One region of the Paenibacillus sp. 1781tsa1 genome, then DNA from elsewhere that is predicted to be linked to it. Evidence: predicted binding sites of a transcription regulator. Region 1 holds the regulator's gene; each other region holds the start of a gene.

Region 1 (4,294 bases):
ACGTGAATTCGCCACACCCAAAGAGGATTATTTCACAGCCGCTCAGATGATCGTGTGGCTTACTCAGACCGAAACTGGAGATGATGAGGAGCTTAACCTTAGCGGACGCGGAGGCGACTTCTGGGAGACGGTACAGAGCGAATCTGAGTCCTGTCTGGGAAGATCCTGCCCATGGTTCCGCAAATGTTTCTATCATCGCGCCAAACATGAGGCCGGGTTGTCTGATATCGTAATTACCAATCACTCCAAACTGTTTACGGATGTCAAAGCAGCACATCAGCTGTTGCCAGCCTATGAGAGTCTTGTGATCGATGAGGCCCATCATCTGGAGGATGTAGCTGGTAAACATCTTGGAATGCATATGAAATATTTCACGTTGGTTCATACCCTGACCCGTCTGTTTAAAGACAGTCGTAATGGACAACTGCCTATGCTTCGTTCGCAGTTATCCGGGCATGAAAATTCGGTGCAATGGGGCTCCATGGTGGATCAGATGTTCCCGCTAGCTGTTGAGGTTAAGGAACTGTGGGATCGTATGAGCGATGCCCTGTTCGGTCTTTTGCCTGAACGAAGTGATGCTTCACCGGGAGAGACAGGGCAATTTTCCCTGCGCCTGAAGGCATCTCAGAAACCTGCGAAATGGCAGGAGTTGCAGGATCTGGAGAACCAGATCTATGTGACTCTGGGCGATTTGGTTCGCAAAGGGGACAAATTGCTGCTTGAGGTGAAAGAGGATCAGGATGACTATCAATCGGATAGTCTGATTACGGACATTACAGGATTGCTGAAAGATCTGACCACATTGAAGGAGAATCTGCGATTCTTCATGCGTATGGATGATGCCAAAACGGTGTACTGGATGGAAGCCAGCGGTCAGTTCCGAAGTAAATCTCTTCAACTGTATGCCGTACCTGTAGATGTCAGTGCACAACTGAAGGATTTGTTCTTTGATAAAAAGAAAAGTGTTGTGCTTACATCGGCTACGCTATCTGTAGATAAGTCATTCCAGTTCATGATTGAGCAGCTTGGCTTACAGGAAGCCTCCGAGAATAATCGGCTGTTAACGTCGATGCTGCCGTCACCATTCAATTATCGCGATCAGGCACTTCTAGTGATTCCCCGTGATTTCCCAAGTGTGAAAGGCAGTGTGGGTGATGCGCACTTTGTCAATATGCTGGTGCAATCACTTGCAGAGACCGCAATTTCCACGCGTGGACGCATGATGGTTCTGTTTACTTCATACAAGATGCTGCGACAGGTCTATGATCCGCTGAAGGAGGCACTGTCTGGTAACGACATCTCGTTGTTGGGCCAAGGTGTGGACAGTGGAAGCCGCTCCAAGTTGACTCGCAGGTTCCAGGATGCCAAAGCTACGGTACTCTTGGGCACGAGCAGCTTCTGGGAGGGTGTAGATATCCCGGGAGAAGCACTGACCTGTCTCGCTATTGTGCGCCTGCCTTTCCAGCCGCCGAATCATCCGTTGGTGGAAGCCAAGAGTGAGTTGCTCCAGGAGCAAAAGAAAAATCCATTTATGAAACTGTCTGTGCCGCAAGCGGTCATTCGTTTCAAGCAAGGATTTGGCCGATTGGTGCGTACAGCGAAGGACAGAGGTATTGTCATTGTTTATGATACACGTGTGATTGAAGCGTACTATGGCAAATTCTTTTTATATTCATTACCTGGTCCCAAAATGGAGCATATGCTCACGGAGCAGATGGTTCCACGAATTACCGAGTGGTTAGAAAAACCTGTTAATGAACAAGAATAATGGTTGTTTTGTTCGTTATATCATTGCATGACACGATCATTTGGCGTTAAACTTTATTAGATATTTCCGTATCCGATTAATGCAGTTGCACGTAAGAACTTATAACCTAAATTACAAGGAGCATTCTGTATAAAATGTCACGTCTATCTTGGAGTTTATACAGAATGCTCATCTTTTCATCTATTATTTTATCGTGGCATTGGTAAGGGGGAGCAAGAATGAAATCGGATAAAATTTCGGAAGCGGTGGTACGACGTCTGCCTGTATACTTGCGCTATTTGAACGAGTTGCATCAGCGTGAGGTGGCTACTGTTTCTTCTCAAGAGCTTGGACAGAGGCTGGATCTGAATCCTGCCCAAATTCGAAAAGACCTGGCTTACTTCGGTGATTTTGGTCGAAAAGGGATCGGATATGATGTATCCTATTTGATCGAGAAAATTCGTCACATTCTCAAAATTGATCAGCAAATTAATGTAGCTCTGGTAGGCGCGGGTAACCTCGGACAGGCCTTGTCCAACTACAACGCATATCTGAAAGACAACATGAAGATTGTTGCTGTATTCGATGCATATGGACCGAAGATTGGTAGTCAAATCAACAGTTTGACGGTAAAACCAATGAATGAATTGACGGAAGCGGTTAAGACGGATAACATCCGCATCGGGATTATTACAGTTCCAGATACGGAAGCTCAAAATGTAGCCGATCAGCTTATTGAATCCGGAATCGAAGCAATTCTTAATTTTGCACCAACCATTCTAAAAACACCGCCACATATCCGCATTCACCATGCTGACTTTACAACGGATCTGCTTAGTTTGGCCTATTACTTGGAGACTGGAAAGGACGACGAGGAAGATGACAACAAATAGATGGGTAATTCATAACGGCAAATTTGCTGTAAATGAAGGCACAACATGGAATGTGGTTCATGGATACATGGTTGTTGAGAATGACAAGATTGTGCATATTGGTGAGACATTGCCGGATGGAGACGAAAATTGCACCAAAGTGGATGGAAAAGGATTGTTTTTCCTGCCGGGTCTGATCAATACGCATGGTCATGCAGCGATGTCGTTGCTCAGAGGACACGGAGACGATCTTGCGTTGCAAGTATGGTTGCAGGAAAAAATGTGGCCGATGGAAGCGAAAATGACTTCACAAGACGTATATTGGGGAACTTCGCTATCCGTGCTTGAAATGTTGAAAGGCGGAACTACAGCTTTCCTGGATATGTATGATCACATGGATCAAGTTGCCAAAGTTGTGGAACAATCCGGTGTTAGAGCAGCACTGGCACGTGGTGTAATCGGGTTGTGTTCGGAAGAAGAGCAATTGCGGAAGCTGGAGGAGTCGGCAGCGTTTGCACGTGAGTGGAATGGACAGGCAGATGGTCGCATCACAACCGTAATCTCGCCACACGCACCATATACATGCCCTCCTGACTACATAGAGAAGCTTGTACAGGTCGCGAATGACCTTAACCTTCCTCTGCATACACATATGTCGGAAACGCTGCGTGAAGTGGAGCAGAACGTTACAGACTATGGACTGCGTCCTGTGGCACATCTGGAGAAACTGGGCTTTTTCTCCCGTCCATCCCTGGTTGCACATGCGGTGCATCTGAATGATGAAGAGATTGAAATTTTGGCCCGCCATGATGTGGCTGTATCCCATAACCCGGGAAGTAACCTGAAACTTGCTTCCGGTGTTGCGCGGGTACCTGCGTTGCTGAAAGCAGGAGTTACCGTGTCACTCGGAACAGACGGACCGGCAAGCAACAACAACCTGGATATGTTTGAGGAAATGAGACTGGCTGCATTGATCCACAAAGGTGTGTCTGGTGACCCGACGGCAGTGCCAGCGGGCGAAGCGTTACTACTCGGAACTTCATATGGTGCTAAATCCATCTTCCTGAACAATACCGGAGCGCTTCAGGTAGGCATGAAGGCTGATTTCATCGCCCTGGACATTGAACAGGCACACTTCTACCCACATACAGACCTGATCTCACATACGATCTATTCGGCCTCTGCCAAAGATGTGGAGCATGTATGGGTAGATGGAAAACAAGTGGTCAAACATGGCGAATGTCTGACGCTGGATGAAGAGCGCATTTTGCGTGAGTCTCAATTGGCATTTGATGGTTTGCTTGCTCGTTAATTGCATTGCAGAGCATCATAGGGAAAGGAAGTTCGGCTTTTGAAGAAAAAAAAGAAGTGGATATGGATTTCGCTGCTTGCACTGGTTCTGATTCTGTTTGGGCTTCAGCGTTATTACGTGTATGTCACACAGGACCAGCGTAAGGAAGAAGCGCTCGCCATACAGGCAGCACAGGAGAAACTGGGCATTACATCTTATGATGAACTGCGTAAGTACATCTGGGGAGATAAAGAAGGCTCTGACAACATCTACTGGACCCTGATCGGCAAAAACAAGGATAACCAGGATGTAATGGTCTGGGTTAAATTCGATGCAAACAATCAACCTGCTACAGGTGCTAACGCTGTACACAGTGAACTGCTG
Region 2 (4,294 bases), 190 kb from region 1:
AGGTGTATATGTATCTGAGGAGCAGTTCTTCGGACTTAATCCATATCTGAAAGATGGCGATGGAGGACGGACATACATGCAGGCTAGTGTCCAGTGATAACGTAACCAATCAGAACATAAAAATGATTTAGATTGGAGAGCCTGTGTGCAGGCTCTCTTTCTTGTACAAGCCTTATTTGGAGGCGGTACCCTATAAAAAGTAACGGCTTTGACACTTTTTTTTGCTGAAGGTTGTGCCATAATAGAGGTTATGGACAACAGGGTGAATGATTTTACGCAGGGTGGTGTTACCTACATGATGAAGAAAATCCCCGGTTACATAGGTGTATGTTTGCTCCTACTGGCGATCTTGGCTGGTTGTAGTGAGACACAGCCTTCTGAGCAGCCAATTGTCAAGGAGACAGAAACAGCGAATACGATTACAGTGGCTGTAGATGGCAGTACGTTTTTGCCTGATGCAACAAAGTCCATTAAGCGAGATTTTAGTGAGGGTTTGACACTCAAAAAAGCATTACTCAATAGCGGACTGGTTGATTTTACGGCAGATGGCAAACGGATTCAATCCGTCGGTGAAGTTTCTCTGGATTCTTCGCTTAGCTGGGCTGTGAAGTTGAACGGCAAGGATATTGAACAGGAAGATTGGGACATGGAGCTTCATGCCAAAGATGAAGTGATTATTTACGTGAAAGCCGCTGACAGTGGGGGGGATGGCGTTGCATATCAGACAACGTTACTCAAGGTTAGCGGTGGAAACATTATGCCAACCCTCAATCGTCAATATGCCGGAGTCTACGTTCAAGAGTGCACCGTTCGCGATGTGTTGAAGTCCAGCGGAATTGTAAGAATGTCGGAGAATAACAAGTTCGTCGTTTCGGTCGAGAATGTCACACCCCGCATGAATGAGCGGTGGGTCATTATGGTGAATGACAAAGAACTAATGGAAAATGGCTTGGACATGAAATTGAATCCACGTGATGCGGTGAAGCTTGAATTGACCAATGCATCCTAAGCATACCAAGAAGCCCAATCTCTATTTAGGAGAACTGGGCTTTTTTCATTAAAATATATAAGCAACATCCGATTTGCATAGTCAAATATTAGATACGACAGATCTCGTTCGGGCAAAGTTCACAGTGACAGATCCCTTGCAGCATCTTCAGATCTTTGATGACAATCATGCCATTATCATATTCAATCGCATCTTTCTTGCGCAGATCGCTTAACATGCGGTTTACACTTTCACGGGTGGCTCCAATCATATTAGACAGGTCCGTGTGGGTAATTTTTTTGTGAATAATGACATGCTCACCATGAGGCTCACCATACGAATTCGACAACCGAATGAGGGTGGAGCAGAGGGCACCCGGTTTGCCATATAACATGAGATCCCGGAACTTCGTCTGTGTCAACCGATGGTGGATGCCCATCCATTTCATAAAGTCGATCGCAAAGTCACAGTGTTGGCAGATCAGCATCTCCAGGTCTTTATGCTCCAGTACACCAATCTCACTATCCTCCAGCACTTCCGCCGAGAAGCTGTGTTTCGATCCGAAGAACGGATCAGCCTGCCCAATCATATCACCGGACTGATACATGTACATGATCAATTCCTTGCCTTCATCCGTGGATTTGGTGATCTGGGCACGGCCCCGTTTCATATAATAAAGTTTGTCAGAGACGTCTCCTTCCCAGTACAGATGTGTACCTTCCGGATAGGTTCTATCTTTCATGGTAACCAGCAGATGGTTGAAATTCGCTTCCGAGAAACAGTTGGTATTGCCGCGTTTTTCCAGTACAGTAGTTAGTTCTATCATAAGTCTATCTCCCCTTTGTGTCCATCGGACGACATTCTGTAGTTTCCAGTAGTCTCCGAGGTTTGCCGCAAACCGTTGCCGTCCTGATCAGGGTCATCTCGGCCGGGAGGAAGGACGGTACAAATTGCGGTGGTTCAATTTTTAAGTTCAGTATATACCTAATCTTACCGTTTGAGGGGGAAGGAAAGGGGGCAAAAATGACGAAATTTCAAACATTGTGATAAAATTCACTTTTAATGGAGAGCATGAATTTTACAGCCCTATATTTTAAATAGGAAGTGAAAATGGTTGTATGAAGGACACTACAAAACTTAAATTAAATTTGTTATACTTTGTGAAAAAAATCACATAATTAAATTTATGGTCATGTTACGATGTGAATGTAAACGAGAGAGACAAACCAATACGAACCTTTAGGAGGATGAGGGAGATGGCTGTAAAGAACGAAGTCGCCCCAGCAAAAGAACCGACAGCAGGTCAGTATATTCAAACGTTAATCGACAAAGCGAATAAAGCACACGCCGCATTCATGAAAATGGACCAGAAGCAGATTGACCGGATTGTGCAAGCCATGGCGCTTGCGGGTCTGGATAAACACATGATGCTCGCCAAGATGGCTGTAGAAGAAACAGGCCGCGGAGTGTATGAGGATAAAATCACCAAAAATATATTTGCAACAGAATATGTGTACCACAGCATCAAGTATGACAAAACCGTAGGTGTGATTGAAGATAACGAATATGAGAGCTTCCAGAAAATTGCGGAGCCAGTCGGCATCATCATGGGGATTACACCAGTAACCAATCCAACATCAACAACGATGTTTAAGGCACTGATTTCCATCAAGACGCGTAACCCGATCATCTTTGGTTTCCACCCATCTGCACAGAATTGTAGCCGGGAAGCTGCCAAAATCCTGCTAGAAGCGGCTGTGAAACATGGTGCACCAGCAGACTGTATTCAATGGATTGATGATCCTTCCATGGATCGTACGAACGAACTGATGAATCATAATGATGTGGCTCTCATTCTGGCAACAGGCGGATCAGGCATGGTACGTGCAGCGTACAGCTGTGGTAAACCCGCACTGGGCGTAGGACCGGGTAACGTTCCTTGCTTTATCGAGAAAAGTGCGGATATCAATCAGGCAGTGACGGATTTGATCCTGTCCAAATCCTTCGACAACGGTATGATCTGTGCTTCCGAGCAAGCGGTCATCATTGAAGAACCGATCTTTGATCAAGTGAAGAAAAAAATGATTGCGAATGGCTGTTACTTTGTTAACAAAGATGAAGCAGCAAAATTGACAGCAGGTGCAATTAATGCCGAGAAATGTGCAGTGAACCCGGCGATTGTTGGTCAATCTGCGGTGAGCATTGCGAAGATGTGCGGTATTGAAGTTCCAGCAGGCACCAAAATTCTTGTAGCCGAGATTGAAGGGGTAGGTACCAAATTCCCATTGTCGGCAGAGAAATTAAGTCCAGTACTGGCTTGTTACAAAGTTAAAACGGCAGCAGAGGGAATTGAACGTGCAGCAGAAGTGGTTGCTTTTGGCGGCATGGGTCACTCCTCGGTTATCCACTCAACGAATGAAGAAGTAATCGGAAAATTCGCAGATCGTCTGCAAACTGGACGGATTATTGTGAATTCACCATCTACACACGGTGCCATCGGGGATATCTACAACACGAATATGCCATCATTGACGCTGGGATGCGGATCATATGGACGTAACTCGACTTCTTCCAACGTAACCGCAGTGAACTTAATCAATGTGAAAAGGGTGGCTCGCCGTACCGTGAATATGCAATGGTTCAAAGTGCCGAACAAAGTCTACTTCGAAAAAGGGGCAACGCAGTATCTTGCCAAAATGCCTGACATCACACGTGTAGCGATTATTACGGATGCCATGATGGTGAAACTTGGATATGTTGAAAAGGTAGAACACTATCTGCGTCAACGCCAAATGCCAGTAGCGATCGAAGTATTCTCCGATGTTGAGCCAGATCCATCCACAACAACGGTAGATCGCGGTACCGAAATGATGCGCCGCTTCCAGCCAGACTGCATTATCGCACTCGGCGGTGGATCACCGATGGATGCTGCGAAAGCGATGTGGTTGTTCTATGAATATCCGGACACGGACTTTAACGATCTGAAACAAAAATTCATGGATATCCGCAAACGGATCTACAAATATCCACGTCTCGGCGTAAAAGCGAAATTTGTAGCGATTCCAACGACATCCGGTACAGGTTCAGAAGTAACATCGTTCGCAGTTATTACAGATAAAAATCAAGGTAACACCAAATATCCGTTGGCCGACTATGAACTGACACCAGACGTAGCGATTGTCGATCCGGAATTCGTATACTCCCTGCCTAGAACAGCCGTTGCCGATACAGGTATGGACGTACTGACTCATGCGATTGAAGCTTATGTATCTGTTATGGCCAACGATTACACGGATGGACTTGCGA
Region 3 (4,294 bases), 2.2 Mb from region 1:
ATGAATACGCACCAGATGCCGCATTGTATACGGTCAGGTCAAATGCAGAACCAAACGAACTCACCATGACTCTTGGGAACAGACCGATAAATACAGAGGCAAAGGCAATTGCAATCACAGCACCTGTCATACCAAAAGCCCAGCCTTCATGCTTCTGACGAACGAAGTATGCCGCAAGTGCAAGCGCGACTGCGCCAAGTACAACCATGATCCACAGTGCCCAACCGCGAACGGCGAACACATCGGTCATGAAATACGTCAATATCGCATACACGGCAAGCAGCGCAGCCAGCGGCAGCATCAATTTTTGCGCTGTATTCAAGGCACGCTCTCTGAGTTCCCCGACTGTTCGTAGTGAGGCAAACAGTAATCCATGAACCAGACACAGCAGGGTTACACTCAAACCGCCAATCACGGTGTACGGATTAACAATATCGAAGAATCCTGCACGCAACTGCATCTCTCCATCAATAGGCAGACCCTTCATGAACGTAGCAAAGACTACGCCGAACAGGAAAGGAAGGAGCGCGCTGGATACCACAATGATGATATCCCATGTTTTGCGCCAGCGCTGCTGTTTCATTTTACTGCGGAATTCGAAGGCAACCCCGCGACCAATCAAGGCGAGTAACACGACCACAAGCGGCAGGTAGAAGCCACTGAACATCGTGGCATACCAGTGCGGGAAGGCGGCAAACATCGCGCCCCCTGCTGTAATCAGCCATACTTCGTTACCATCCCAGAAGGGACCAATCGAGTTGATCAGGGTCCGGCGTTCACGGTCCGTTTTGGCAATAATGCCTGTAGACATCCCTACACCAAAATCAAAACCTTCCAAAAAGAAGAAACCGACAAACAATACGGCAATCAGCAAAAACCACAACTCACTTAGTGACAACGGAATAACCTCCATCCACGCCGAACGGATCGGCCGATTCATCGTGATCTTCCGGCTTATCGACCGCAAATGGCCCAGCCTTGATCTCACGTACGAACAGGTATACCATCACGATTCCAAGCACCGTATACGCGGCGGTAAAAGCAATGGTAGAGAACAGAATCATTCCTGCGGATACGTTCGGTGAGACACCGGCTTCGGTCGTCATATAGCCAAACACCGTCCACGGCTGCCTGCCAACCTCGGTCATGATCCAACCAGATGTATTAGCGATAAATGGCAGAGAAATAGCAAATACCATCAGACGCATGAACCACTTTCCTGCAACCTCCAGCTTCTTGCGCATGGCCAGTAACGTACCATACAGGGATAACAAAATCATTAAGCCACCTGCTGCGATCATAATGCGGAAACTCCAGAACGTTGTTCGTACCGGTGGGATGTAATTCCCCGGTCCATACGTCTGCTCATACTCGGCTTGAAGCTCCTTCATGCCTGTGACACTGCCGGAGAACTTGCTGTAGGACAGGTAACTGAGCAATCCAGGGATTTTGATCTCACCGGTATTCTCCTGTTTATCCGGATCGATAAAAGCAACCACCGTCCATGGTGCCGGATCTTCTGTCGTCGTCCATGTGCCTTCACTGGCTGCCATCTTCATCGGCTGTGTCTCCACCAGATATTGCGCCTGGAAATGCCCGGAGAAAGCTACACCCAATGAAGAAACAAGTCCAATGATGATCGCAATATTAAACGATTTACGGAAAATCTCCACATCCTGTTTCTTCATCAATTTGTAAGCACTTATCCCGGTTACGACGAAAGCCCCTGTCATCAATGCCCCGAAGATTGTATGTGGGAATTCGACGAGAAGCTGACCATTCGTGATCAGTGCCAGGAAATCATTCATCTCGGCTCGGCCGTTGTTGATCTCAAACCCGACGGGATGCTGCATAAATGAATTGGCTGCCAGAATCCACAGTGCGGACAGGAATGTCCCGACAAACACCAGCCAAATGCAGGCCAGATGCACTTTTTTGGACAAACGATCCCATCCGAATATCCACAAACCAATAAATGTAGACTCCATAAAAAACGCGAGTAACGCTTCAACCGCCAGTGGCGCACCAAACACGTCCCCCACAAACCGAGAGTACTCGGACCAGTTCATGCCGAACTGGAATTCTTGCAGAATACCTGTGACAACCCCAACGGCAAAGTTAATCAGGAACAGCTTGCCCCAGAACTTGGCCATCGTTTTGTAGATTTCCTTCCCCTTAACAACGTACAACGTCTCCATGATCGCAACCAACAGTACAAGACCGATGGATAGCGGGACAAAGAAGAAATGGAAGATCGTTGTAAGTGCATATTGGATACGCGATAACATAATCGGATCCATACCGTTACCCCTTCTTTCTGTTCACTTCGCAGTATGCGTATTTGGCATTGAAGCTGCACCTTCGCTGTCTGTCCGCCAAATACGTTGATGAACGTATTGTGCCAGATTCCCTATTTTATACATGTGAGAATTATCACAATCTTCGTCTCCAGAGCAAAAAAAAGTGACCTCGGTCACACAAAGGATAAAATTCAGCCTATTTGAAGCAATCTCATAATACTTTTAGCTGCTTTAGTGCAGATTCAAAAAATGAGGTTTTTAGTACCGAGATCCGAGAAGGTGGAATGCAGTTGGAAATGGGGTAGCGGAGCGCAGGAAAACTCTATAAAAGCTTGCCTACTTCATCTATTCATGGAAGATACTCATGTTTGGGACGGAATGCCCATATGTTAGTCTCAGGCATATCATGCGAAGTGCCGTAATGGCTTTACATATGAAGTGGAAGCATGAAGCACATGCATAGCGAAAGACGCTCCATATTACAGTCAAGGTGAGGTGAGCGATTCATGGAAAAACCTGTGCCGTTACCAGGTGAAGAATCCGAAGCCAGCCCGGATAAGGCCAGCGCAGCACAGCCCCCTGTACGATATGTTCTCTTCCCTCGCAAAGGAGGATGGTCATCCTTTCCCTATCCCGATATTGCTGCACTGCTGTCGATCGAGGGCGAGGTCTACTATGTCAGCAGCCTGACGCAAACAGTGGATGTACCTGCGGTTATCACCGTGATCTCCCTATCTGAAGCCGAGCAGCTATTGCTGGAACCCCGCACCGTGGCAGTGGTTACTCATCCCTACTGGCTCATGGCTGCAGCTTCGCTGGAACCAGAGCTATGTATTGCCCTGCTCCCTGAGCCTGCCGGAGACGAAGCATCTTCCCCCCTGTGGGAGAGCAGTATTTCCAAACTGGTGGGCATCGCCGATCTGGTCGGTACATCCTCCGAAACACGATATATGAAGCTGTTATTCCAAGGCGTACGCGCCATCTGGCTAGGAGGCGAAGATCATTCACCCGCGGGTACGATGCAAAAGGATGATCTCGAAGTCCCTCTCCGGGACTACGAACTGTTCTTCCTGCATGCGCTGCGGCAGATCCTGTCAGGCACTCCGGATAGCGTCACCCTGCTTCAATGCAGTGTACGTGCCGACTTCTATCGCCAGCTTCGAGCCAAAGCAGGTGCACATGAGACCATATCCTTTTTGCTGGCAGCTTATGAGTACTTGCTTGAAGATCCTCGGGCCATCCATTCGTTACAAGAAGCATTCACCCATGCAGTCATGAATGGTCGTAGTGATTGTGTGCTCTCCCACTATCGCTTCCTGTCTGCCATCCATGCCCGGGCCGGGCAGTTGGAGGACGCCTTGCTGGTGTACGGAATTAGTGCAGCCGACGAACAGGAACGACATCATTATGAACAGTTATGTCGCTGGTTGGAGGCAGGAGAAGATCAACTTGTACGAGCGGAATTATTGCGTATGAACGATGATTACGGAACCGCGCTGCGCATCCTGGACGAACTTGGCGGAGAAACCGCGAGACATTGGAAATTCCGCATTTATCAGGAGACAGGACGCGTGGAAGAGGCACTGGCTCTGGTGCATGCAGTCGATATTCAGGATGATGCCAGTCGCCAAGATTATCAGCAATTATCCGGAATTGCCCTGGCTCTGCGAGGGGACAGACACGGGGCAGTCAGACATTTTCTCGAAACGGCACTGGAGGATGAAGATGCCCTCGCCCGGATTGTCGAGCTGGAGCTGTTGGATCATGCTGTACAGCAATTGCTTGGGGAGGTGCCATGATGCTGGACCCGAAGAAGCGCAGACAACAGTTGAATGGGCCAATGGTGCACAGGGATATTCGAACCGAAACCACTTACATGCCAACGGAAACAGTCGATCGGACACATACAGACGCATTGGGAAATGGCGATCACGCGCCGGATCATGCACCACAAACGCAGGATATCCGAAGCCAAGTGCATCACTGGGGCGATT

What was found. Region 1 encodes Rex, which represses fermentation and respiration genes when NADH is low (regulators of the CRP and FNR family bind a similar motif). Its sites were predicted from a motif close to TTGTGAAATATTTCACAA; they were not measured.
Region 2: adhE (bifunctional acetaldehyde-CoA/alcohol dehydrogenase) is a predicted target of Rex. The motif match lies at 2,147-2,164, and genes of this name have one in related genera.
Region 3: NKT06_RS29720 (cytochrome ubiquinol oxidase subunit I) is a predicted target of Rex. The motif match lies at 2,422-2,439, and genes of this name have one in related genera.

What each region holds. Positions count from the first base shown of each region.
Region 1 is NZ_JAMYWY010000001.1:4,445,838-4,450,131, reverse strand. It holds gene dinG (ATP-dependent DNA helicase DinG) at 1-1,768, shown strand, start outside; gene NKT06_RS19985 (redox-sensing transcriptional repressor Rex) at 1,987-2,640, shown strand; gene NKT06_RS19980 (amidohydrolase) at 2,627-3,931, shown strand; gene NKT06_RS19975 (cell wall elongation regulator TseB-like domain-containing protein) at 3,971-4,294, shown strand, end outside.
Region 2 is NZ_JAMYWY010000001.1:4,634,461-4,638,754, reverse strand. It holds gene NKT06_RS20940 (hypothetical protein) at 1-97, shown strand, start outside; gene NKT06_RS20935 (hypothetical protein) at 296-1,009, shown strand; gene NKT06_RS20930 (Crp/Fnr family transcriptional regulator) at 1,098-1,814, opposite strand; gene adhE (bifunctional acetaldehyde-CoA/alcohol dehydrogenase) at 2,245-4,294, shown strand, end outside.
Region 3 is NZ_JAMYWY010000001.1:6,647,132-6,651,425, forward strand. It holds gene cydB (cytochrome d ubiquinol oxidase subunit II) at 1-940, opposite strand, end outside; gene NKT06_RS29720 (cytochrome ubiquinol oxidase subunit I) at 885-2,300, opposite strand; gene NKT06_RS29725 (tetratricopeptide repeat protein) at 2,807-4,099, shown strand; gene NKT06_RS29730 (glycosyltransferase) at 4,096-4,294, shown strand, end outside.